DNA from 2 places in the Allobosea sp. BE125 genome. Region 1 is predicted to be linked to the other one. Evidence: riboswitches for the same ligand, from Rfam matches in the RefSeq annotation. Region 1 holds a riboswitch; the other holds the start of a gene.
What was found. Region 1 has a riboswitch for thiamine pyrophosphate ahead of J2Y55_RS08680 (LuxE/PaaK family acyltransferase). Riboswitches for the same ligand answer to the same signal wherever they lie in the genome.
Positions count from the first base shown of each region.

Region 2: it holds a riboswitch for thiamine pyrophosphate, as region 1 does, so the genes downstream of both, thiO (glycine oxidase ThiO) here and J2Y55_RS08680 (LuxE/PaaK family acyltransferase) in region 1, are expected to answer to the same signal.

Region 1 is NZ_JAVDTY010000003.1:12,785-18,193, reverse strand. It holds gene J2Y55_RS08695 (putative bifunctional diguanylate cyclase/phosphodiesterase) at 1-878, shown strand, start outside; gene J2Y55_RS08690 (aspartate/ornithine carbamoyltransferase family protein) at 922-1,929, shown strand; gene J2Y55_RS08685 (DMT family transporter) at 1,917-2,834, shown strand; TPP riboswitch at 2,914-3,043, shown strand; gene J2Y55_RS08680 (LuxE/PaaK family acyltransferase) at 3,137-4,240, shown strand; gene J2Y55_RS08675 (acyl-CoA reductase) at 4,245-5,409, shown strand, end outside.
Region 2 is NZ_JAVDTY010000008.1:53,831-59,239, forward strand. It holds gene thiG (thiazole synthase) at 122-898, opposite strand; gene thiS (sulfur carrier protein ThiS) at 900-1,112, opposite strand; gene thiO (glycine oxidase ThiO) at 1,109-2,293, opposite strand; TPP riboswitch at 2,351-2,482, opposite strand; gene J2Y55_RS18290 (serine hydroxymethyltransferase) at 2,544-3,866, opposite strand; gene J2Y55_RS18295 (LysR family transcriptional regulator) at 3,991-4,926, shown strand; gene cysE (serine O-acetyltransferase) at 4,890-5,409, opposite strand, start outside.

The DNA of each region.
Region 1 (5,409 bases):
TGGTCGTCTATACGCCGGAGCTGAGCGTCGAGCACGATGAGCACCTGGCCTTCGAGGTCGATCTACGGGACGCGCTCCGCGCCGGGCAATTCCAGCTCGTCTACCAGCCGATCTACAACCCGCGCTCGGGCAGCGTCACGCTGGTCGAGGCGCTGCTGCGCTGGGATCATCCGCGGCGCGGGGTGGTCAGCCCCGCGACCTTCGTTCCCGTGGCCGAGCGCACCGGGTTGATCAAGGTGCTGGGCACATGGGCGATCGAAACCGCAGTGCGCGCCGCCCTGGCCTGGCCGCGCAATGTCGGCGTCAGCGTCAACGTCTCCGCGCGGCAGTTCGAGAGCGATCACGACCTCGTCGCGATCGTCGCCGCCATCCTGCGCAAATCGGGCCTGCCGCCGCGCCGTCTGACGCTCGAGATCACCGAATCGACGCTCATCGAGGACGCGCCGCACATCATCGAGAGCTTGAAAAAGCTGCGAGCCATGGGCGTCAGGATCGCGCTCGACGATTTCGGGACCGGATATTCGTCCCTGAGCTATCTGGCCAAGCTGCCGATCGACATCATCAAGATCGACAAGAGCTTCAGCCATGAGATCGATTCGTCGGTCAAGGTGAACGCGCTGATGACCGCGATCACCGACCTGGCTCATAAGCTTGGGTTGTCGATCATCGTCGAAGGCATCGAGACGGCGGCGCAGCTTGCCGTGATGCGCCAATTCAGCTTGCATGGGATACAGGGATACATTCTCGCGAAACCGATGTCCGACGAGGCTTTGCTCGCCATTATCAAGGATCGCGTGGCCTCCGACAGGATGAGCCTTGTCGGGAACCTCACGGCGCCTGCTGCGGTTGCCGTGAGGAAGCGGCCAGAAGTTGCTTGAGCGCGTCCCCGCGGTAATAGAGCCGGAACGAGAGCGGGGCGCCATGCAGAGGCCGAACTATCCAAGCGGCAAAGACCTGCTTGGCGCCGATTCGGTGTCGCGCGACGATCTCGACGATATCTTCGCGCGCGCCGAGCGCTTCCTGGCGGAAGAGACTGAAGAGGATGCGCCTGGCGACCAGCCGGCCCGGCTTCATCTCATGAGGCGGCGGCCAAAGGTGATCGCGACCCTGTTCGACCAGCGCAGCACGCGGACGCGGCTGGGCTTTCAGGCCGCGGCCTTGCGCCTTGGGCATCAATCGCTCGACGTCTACGATACCGATCGCAGCCGGATGGGCAGCGCGACAGGGGAAACGCTCGACGATCATATCCGCACCGTGGAGGCCTATAGCGACCTGATCGTGGTGCGCTCGCATACCGAGAGCCTGCCGTATCAGATCGGGCGACTGAGCTACCTGCCGGTCGTCAATGCCGGCAACGGCGCCGACGAGCACCCGACCCAGGCTTTGATCGATCTCTTCGCCATCCACAAATTGCGCGGGGACGTCAAAGACCTGTCGATTGCCTTGTCGAGCGATACGCGTGCGCGCTTTGCCCTGTCCTTCGTCAAAATGCTGCGCCTCTCGCCGCCCCGGCGTTTCACGCTTTGCTCCCTGCCGGACGTGCCGATCAACCCGCCGATGCGCGAAGCGATCGCGCTGCTGGCGAGCCTGGGCTGCAAGGTCTCCTTCGTTCATGACGTCAGGGACACCCTGGACCATGACGTCTTGATCATTCAGATGCAGGACATGAGTCGCTTCGCGCACGCGTCTCTGGGCAGCGAGGCCATCGACAAGGAAGCCGAGACCGAACCCTTCACGCTGACCGCCAAGAAAATCCTCGATGCGAAATCCGACACCCTGATCCTGAACCCCCTGCCGCGCTTCTCCGAGCTCGACGTGTCATGCGACGCGCTGCCGAATGCGGGTTATTTTCGACAGGTCAAATTGTCCTTGCCGGTGAGGATGGCCATCCTGGAGCGAATGCTTCTGGGTATTCCATGGACTGGTTGAAGCGCCGTTTCCTGGTATTCTCGGGTTGGATGCTGGCCTATTTCCTGGCCTATATCGCTGTCGCGATAGCCATTCGCTATCTCTCGCATTCCTTCCGCATCGTCGAGATCGCGGCGATCCGCTCCGCCGGCTCACTCATCCTTGCCGGATTCTTCGTCTTCAGAAGCAAAGCAGCCCTGCACCAACTGGCTGGCATGCAGTTCGGCTATCACGTCCAGCGCAGCCTGATTCACCTGATCGGGTCGTTGGCGTTGATCTGGAGCCTGGCCAATCTTCCCCTGGGCTTCATCGCGACGATCGAGTTCTCGGGGCCTCTCTTCGCGGCGATGCTGGGCCTCGTCGTCGCGGGCTTGATCCCGGGGGCCGTCGCTTGCCTGGGACTGTCGCTTATCGCCGTCGGCAGCGCCTATCTGCTGTTCTCGCAGGGCGTGTCGCATGATCCACGCCTGCTGATCCCGGTCGGTGCAGTCGCCCTGCTGACGATCACGAATTTGATGCTGGCCCGGCTGGCCGAGAGCAAGAGCGTTGTCCTGATCGTGTTCGTCATGCATGCCGTGCAGCTACCGGTTTATCTCTGTGCGCTCTTCATCGGCCTCGACGTGGGGGGAGCTACTCTGCCGCGCGACGTCCATATCGAGGACGTGCTCGGCGTTTCGCTGGCGGTTGCTGTGCTGATGCTTGCCGGCTTCGTCACGCAGACGGCGCTGGCGAATGCGTCGCGTCATGGCTCCGCACTGCAACTCTGCGCCGCCGATACGCTGCGCGTGCCGTTCCTGACGCTCATCGGCTATGTCGTCTTCAAGGAGATGCTGAGCGAGAGCATCGTCCTGCCCGGATTGCTCGTCGTGGCGGGAGCGATCATCACCAGCCTGCCGCACCCGCGCGCTCGAAGCCAGGCGAGCTAGAGGCCGTTGGCACGCGCGCAAGAGTGAGCCGCCGCCATGTCACATTCTTGACATGGCGCCGCCGCCGCCGTCATGGTGCGCCCGTTCCCAGGGGGGCCTCGCTAGGAGGCTGAGATTCCGCCCGCTCGAACCCGTTTCGAGCAACGCGGTGACCCTCCGAACCTGATCCGGCTCATACCGGCGTAGGGATGCGGGACATAGGGCGGCAAGTCGCTCCTTTTCCATGCTCGCGCCATTGGCCGGACAGCGGGTCGCAGATCGGAAACGTGCCGGATTGCGCCTTGATGTCTGGGAAGGTGTGCATGGACGTGACGGAAGCGCAGATCATTGCGGCCCTGCTCGAGTTCTTCGACAGGGAACAAGCGACGGACGAGGATTTCGACCGGCTGGCGCTGCGCATCTTCGCCTACCAGTTCGAGAACAATCAGCCCTATCGCCGCTTCGCCGCGGCGCGAGGCAGGACGCCGCTTGCCGTCCGGAGCTGGCGCGACATTCCCGCTGTTCCGATCGACGCTTTCAAGGATCTGACGCTGAGCTGCCGCCCCACGGAGGGGATCGAGCACGTCTTCATGACGAGCGGCACGACCCGTGGCGGGCAGCGAGGACGCAGCTATCACCCGACGCTGGCTGTCTATGACCGTTCGATGATCCTGAATTTCCGGCAGCGCTTCATGCAAGGCTTGGACAGGATGCAGGGGCAGGATCGGATCCGCATGGGCATTCTGTTCCCCGACGAGCAGGCGATGCCGAATTCCTCGCTGGCGCATTATCTTGCTTTGGCGCGGCGCGAATGCGGGACGCCCGACAGCGAAGGCTTCATCGACGAGGCAGGCCTCGCCACCGCGCGCCTGCTTGCGGCCATGGCGCATGCCGAGGCGAGGGGCGAGCCCTATGCGCTGCTGGGCGCCAGCTACAGCTTCGTGCATCTGCTCGACGAATTGCAGCGGCAGGGCCGGCGCTTTGCGCTGCCGCCGGGCAGCCGGATCCTCGACACTGGCGGCTTCAAGGGGCAGTCGCGCGAATTGGCGGCGGACGAGTTCTACGACGCGCTCTCGGCTGGGCTCGGCGTGCCCCGGGAGCGCTGCATCAACATGTACGGCATGACCGAGCTCAGCACTCAATTTTACGATTGGGGCAATGAGACCTGCCCGCCGGTGAAGTCGGGCCCGCACTGGATCCGCAGCCGGGTGGTGAACCCGTTGACGGGTCAGGATGTGCCCGCAGGCGAGACCGGCGTGCTGGTCCATCACGATCTCGCCCATTTCAACTCGGTCTCGGCGATCCTGACCGAGGATGCCGGCATCATCGTCCCCGGCGGTTTCCGCCTGCTGGGTCGCGTCGACGGCGCCGATTCCAAGGGCTGCTCCGTGGCGGTCGAGGAATTCCTGAAAGCGGCTCGTGGCTGAGGTGATGACCGAATTCGCGGGGCATCTGCCCGGCTTGCCAGCCGGCGAGGTGGAGTGGAAGACACTTCACTTCAGCGCTTGGGGCGAGGCCGCGGAGGTCCGCGTGCCCGTGCTGAGCGACGCGCAAGCCGCAGCGCTGGCGGGGCGCGTGCGCGACAATGCCCGTGCCTATCTCAAGACCCTGCGCATTGCCGAGATCACCGCGATCATCGACCAGGCGATCGCGCGATTGCTCGATCGGAACGATCCCTGGCGGCGGAAGGCCGAAAGGCTGCTGCCGATCGTGACGGGCTATGATCCCGAGATGATCCGGCTCGGCCTGACCGGTTATCTGAAGACCTTCCGGCAGCCGCAGCTCAAGCGCTTCCTGGCTGAGGATTTCGCCGATCCGCAGATCCTCGACGATTTCCAGCCCAGGCCGAAGGGCGGTTTCGCCAAGGCGTTCGGGCCGGATCTCTTGCTGCATGTCTGGGCCGGCAATGTTCCGGGCCTGCCGCTCTGGAGCCTGATATCGGGCCTGCTGGTCAAGGCCGGAAGCATCGGCAAGGTCGCCACCGCCGAGCCGCTGCTGGCGGGCTGGTTCGCCCGCATCCTGGCCGAGATCGATCCGCGCCTGGGCGAGTGTCTCGCCGTGGTCTGGTGGAAGGGCGGCGACGAGGCCGGCGAGCGCGTCTGGCTGGCTGAGGCCGACGCCATCGTCGCCTATGGCGGCAATGATGCGCTGAAGGCGATCCGGGATCGCGCTCCCGTCACCGCCCGCTATCTGCCGCATGGCCACAAGATCGGCTTCGGCATGGTCGCGCGCGCGGCGCTGGATACGCGCAAGGCAGGCGCACTTGCCCGGCAGGCCGCCTATGACGTGATGCGTTATGATCAGCAGGGCTGCTATTCCCCGCAGATGCTTTTCGTCGAGCGGGGCGGGCGCGTCTCGCCCCATGAATTCTCCGGCTATGTCGCCCATGAACTGGCGAGCTTTGCCCGAAAGCATCCGCGCCGCGCGCTCTCGATCGAGGAGGCTGCCGGCGTCGCGTCCTGGCGTGGCGCGCAAGAGAGACGCGCCTTTGGCGGCGACCGCGACATGCTGGGCGATTCTTCCGATGACTGGAGCATCGTCCATGTCGAGGATGCGCAGGCATTGGCCCCCAGCGGCCTGAACCGGACGCTCGCCA
Region 2 (5,409 bases), on a different contig from region 1:
CGAATCGCGAGAATCCTCTAGCTCCTTGTTTTAACGCGTTTTCTTCACGCGAACCGGTGGCCACTTCGCTCGAAAACGCTCTAGAACCCGTCGCTCAGGCCCGGGCTCGGCTCCGGCGCGTTCACGAACCGACGAGCCCGAGCTGGGGGCTCGACGCTTCGGCGCGGCCGCGGCGCGGAATGCGCCCAGCCCCGCGCGCATCCCAACCGGCCGCGACGGCATGGCGCATGGCGCGGGCCATGCGGACCGGATCCTTTGCCTTGGCTATAGCGGTGTTGAGCAGCACGGCGCTTGCGCCGCATTCCACCGCGATGGCGGCATCCGACGCCGTGCCCAGCCCGGCATCGACGATCACGGGAACGGCCGAGCGCGCGCAGATCAATTCGAGATTGGCAGGGTTGGCGACGCCCATGCCGGAGCCGATCAGCGAGCCCATCGGCATCACTGCAGCGGCGCCGAGATCGGCGAGGCGCGCGCAAACCACCGGATCGTCATTGCAATAAGGCAGCACGACGAAGCCCATCTCGACGAGCTGGCGCGTCGCCTCCAGCAGCTCCCCGACATCGGGATAGAGCGTCTCGCGATCGCCGATGACTTCGAGCTTGATCCAGTTGGTTCCAAGCGCCTCGCGGGCGAGCTCCGCCGTCAGGACGGCGTCGCGCGCCGTCTCGCAGCCAGCCGTGTTGGGCAGGAAGCGGTAGCCGGACAAAAGCTGCGCCGTATCGGAGCCATGGCCCGCCAGCGAGATCCGGCGCAGCGACAAGGTCACGATCTCCGCCCCGCTGGCCGCCACCGCATCCACCATGATGCGCTGGTTGGGATAGCCGGCCGTCCCGATCAGCAGGCGGGAGCCGAGTTGCGTTCCGGCCAGGGTGAAGGGCTGTTCTGCGGCACTCATCTCAACCTCCTTGAAAAGCGCGAATGATTTCGACGCGGTCACCGGACGCCAGACGCGTGAGCTGCCATTGCGACTGCTTCACCACCATCCCGTTCAGCGCGATGGCGAAGCCCTGCGGGCCCGGCAGATCGAGCTCGGCGGTGCGCTCCCGCCATAGCGCCAGCAGATCCTGCGCCGCGCTGTCGTGATCGCGTCCATTGACGATGAGCTTCATGCCACTGCCTCCTGTGCAAAAAAGCGCTCCGATCCGAAGGATGCGGCAGGCCCCGTGATGCCTCCCTCGGTGACGAGTTGCGTGATCGCCACCGCGGTGACAGGGGCCAGCAGATAGCCGTTGCGATGATGTCCCGTGGCGAGGAGCAGGCCTGGAATCCGGGTCTCACCGAGGATCGGCGCGTCGTCAGTGCTGGTCGGGCGGAAGCCCGACCAGATTGCGGCGATCGGCAGCTCCTCGATGCCGGGCAGGATGCGTCGCGCGCCTTCGAGCAGCGCGTAGACGCCGCCGGCCGTCACGGCATCGTCGAAGCCGCATTCCTCCATGGTCGCACCGACGATCAGCGTGCCGTCGCTCTTGGGGGCGAGATGGACCTGGTCGGTCCAGACCATGCGCGAGAGCAGCGGCCGGTGCGGCGGGCATGCCAGCGCCAGCGACTGCCCCTTGAGCGGCCGCAACGGCAGGGAGAGCCCCGCTATCTCGGTCCAGGCCCCGCCGGCGGCGACGACGATCCCGGCCTTCACCAGCCCTTGCTTCGTCGTGACGCCCACGGCGCGCCCGGCTTGCAGCCGGGGCGTTGCCGCCAAGCCTTCGAGCAGGATTCCGCCGCGTCCGATGAAGGCCTGCCGCAGAGCCGCGATCACCCTGACCGGGTCGACCTGATGGTCGCCCGGGCAATGGATGCCGGCCACGACGGAGGGTCGCAGGCCGGGCTCAAAGCCTCGGCAGGCGGCGCCGTCGAGCCACAGCGTCGCAAGCCCTGCCTGCCGCTGCATCTCATGGCGGAAGCGCAGCCGCGCCACCTCGTCGCGCGTCGTGGCGACAAGCAGGATGCCATCCCTGCGATAGTCGATATCGAGCCCGCCATCGGCCGATAATTCGGCAGCGAAGCTCGGCCAGAGACGCTGGCTTTCCAGGGCGAGCGCGACATGTTCCTCGCCGCCGGGCTCGAATTCGGCGGCTGCCGCCAGCATCCCGGTGGCAGCGAGGCTCGCGCCTTGGCCGAGCGTGCCGCGCTCGAAGAGTGCGACCCGCAGGCCGGCGCGCAGCAATCGCCAACCGGTCATCAGGCCGATCACGCCGCCGCCGATGATGGCGACATCCGTCGCGGCCGGCGGCGCCGGAGCATCGGGCGGGCGGGCCTGCTGGCGGCGCAAACTGGTGTCGGGTGGGCCTCTCATCGCAAACTCCTCGCCGCGACGGGGGCGAGGATATCTGCGGCCTTGCGGGCCGCCGGCTTGAGCCGGGAAATCCATCCCTCCGCCGGTATGAACCGGATCAGGTTCGAAGGATTTCCGCGCGCTTATCCGGGTTGTCCCGGTCTGCCAGCGGTGTCTCAGCCCCTTGCCGGGGATCTCCCTGGAATGACGACGACTGTGAAAGCTCGACGGCCGCTGGTCAAGTGCGCGCCAATGTGGGGAGCGCCAACCGTCACCGCATGAAATGCAGCTCGCGGAAGCGCGCCCGGAACGCCGTCACATCCTTGGCCACCGCTTCTGCCGGCCGCGAGCCGCTGAGGCCCTCAGTGATATAGCCGGCCAGTTCCGGCATGTCGGCGGGCGTCATGCCGAAGCGCACGATCTCGGGCGTGCCGAGCCTGAGCCCGTTCACGTCGCCCGCCACCTCCGGCAGGGGCAGGCCGATGCCGCAGCTCAGGATGTTGATGGCGCGCAGCGTCTTGGCCGCCGCCTGGCCGCCGCCATAGCTGTGAGCCTCGATGGCGAATTGATGCGAGGTCGTCAGGCCGCGGTCGCGCGCGAAGACCGGCACCTGCCGCTCGACCAGCGCCTCGCCCAGCGCCTTGGCCGTCTCAGCCATCATCTGCGCGTAGGCACGGCCATGCGCCTTCCAGTCGAGCAGGGTGATCGCCAGCGAGGCCGATTTCGCCGCGTCGAAATTCGCGGTCAGGCCGGGATAGGCGATGGCGTCGAGCCGCTTGGCGATCTCGGCATCGTTGGTGACGATCAGGCCCGAGGGTGGGCCGCCCAGGCTCTTATAGGTGCTCATCGTCATCAGATGAGCGCCCTCCTCCAGCGGCTGCTGCCAGCCATGGCCGGCAATCATGCCCGACATATGCGCGGCGTCGAACAGCACGATCGCGCCGATTTCGTCGGCAATCGCGCGGATCTCGCGGATCGGATGGGCGAAGAGGTTGAGGCTGCCGCCGATCGAGATCAGCTTGGGCTTCAATCGCAGGGCATCCTCGCGCAGGCGCGCAAGGTCGACGGTGTAGTTCACCGGATCGACCGGGGCGGGATGGGTAACGATGCCGTAAAGCCCTGCGGCACCGGCGCCATGATGCGTGACATGGCCGCCGATCGCGCCCGGCGGCGCGATGATGCAGTCACCGGGCTTGGCCGCGACCATGAAGGCATAGAGATTGGCGATGGCGCCCGAGGGCACGCGGATCTCGGCGTATTTCGCGCCAAAGACCTCGGCGGCGAGTTCGGCGGCGATGATCTCGATCTTTTCGATCGCCTCCAGCCCCATCTCGTATTTGTCGCCGGGATAGCCGAGCGAGGGCCGGGCGCCGAGCCCCGCCGCAAGCACGGCCTCGGCCTTGGGGTTCATCACATTGGTCGCGGGATTGAGGTTGATGCAGTCGCGCTCATGGATGTTGCGGTTCTCGACCGTCAGCGCCGCGATCCGCGCCGCGACCGCGTCGAGCGACTGGCCAGCCGTCTCGGCGGCGATGCCGAGCACGTAATCCTCGCTCGCTTGCGGAACCCAGTCGCGCCTGCCCAGAGCCGTCATCGATTGATCCTCCTCGCGATAATCCCGCACGATGCGAACGATATGACCGGTTTGCGCTAGGCTGCGCAAACGAGTAATCCTCGCTCGCAGGCAGAGAAAATCTCAGCCTAAGAGATGATCCGCCATGCCCGTCAAGCCGCCGCGCCCGCGCCTGCCATCCCTCAACGCCTTGCGGGCTTTCGAGGCGGCGGCGCGTTGCGAGAGCTTCGTCAAGGCAGCCGAAGAGCTCGGCGTCACCGCCGGCGCGGTGACGCAGCAGATCCGGCAACTGGAAGCCTGGCTCGGCTTCCCGCTGTTTCGCCGCCTCGCCCAGGGGGTGGAACTCACGGAGGGAGCGCGTAGCGCCCTGCCCAAGCTGACGCGCGGCTTCGACACGCTGGGGCAGGCGATACAGGACTTGCGCGCCGGGCATGAAGGCAGCGCACTGACCATCGCCGCCCTGCCCTGCATCGCCCAGCTCTGGCTCTCGCCGCGTTTGGCCGCGCTGCAAGCGGCGTTTCCCGGGCTGCAGATCTCCGTTTCGGCGATGGAACAGCCGCCGGATCCACGCCGCGAGCCGCATGATCTGGCGCTGTTCTATCTCGGCCCCGAGACGCTCCCCGTCGACGCGCTGACGCTGGGCCCGGACGTGATCCTGCCGGTCTGCGCGCCGGCACTCGCGCGCGCGCTCACGAGCGTCGGTGATCTGGCGCGCGCGACCTTGTTGCATGACGCTGTCTGGCGCGAGGATTGGCGGCGCTGGCTCGCCTTTGCTGGGGGCATCGGGACGATCGACCCGACCCGCGGCCCCTCCTTTTCGCTCTACAGCCTGGCGCTCGATGCCGCACTCTCGGGCTCCGGCGTGCTGATGGGCCGGATGAGCCTGATCGCGCCGCATCTGCGCGACGGCAGGCTCATCGCCCCCTTCGCTGACGCGATGCCGACCGGAGACGCGCTCACGCTCGTCCTGAACTCACAAGCAAGCGCGCATGCCAGCCGGCGCGAGATCGCACACAGCCTGCTCGAAACGCAGGCGCAACCAGCTCAGATCGCGCTGCCGCAATCTCCGGCCAGGATCTGATCCATCGAGCGCGACGGCTCGGCGCAGCCGGCCTCGCCAACGACCTTGGCCGGCACGCCGGCGACCGTCTTGTTGCGCGGCACGGCCTGTAGCACGACCGAGCCCGCCGCGACACGGGCGCATTGACCGATCTCGATATTGCCGAGGATCTTGGCGCCGGCGCCGATCAGCACGCCCTTGCGGATCTTGGGATGGCGGTCGCCGCCCTGCTTGCCGGTTCCGCCCAGCGTCACATCCTGCAGCATCGAGACATCGTCCTCGATCACCGTGGTCTCGCCGACGACGAGGCCCGTGGCATGGTCGAGGAAGATGCCCTTGCCGATCACCGCGGCCGGATTGATGTCGGTCTGGAACACTTCCGACGAGCGGCTCTGCAGATAAAGTGCGAAATCGCGCCGCCCCTGCCGGTGCAGCCAATGCGCGAGCCTATGGGCCTGCAAGGCGTGGAAGCCTTTGAAGAACAGCACCGGCTCCAGCACCCGG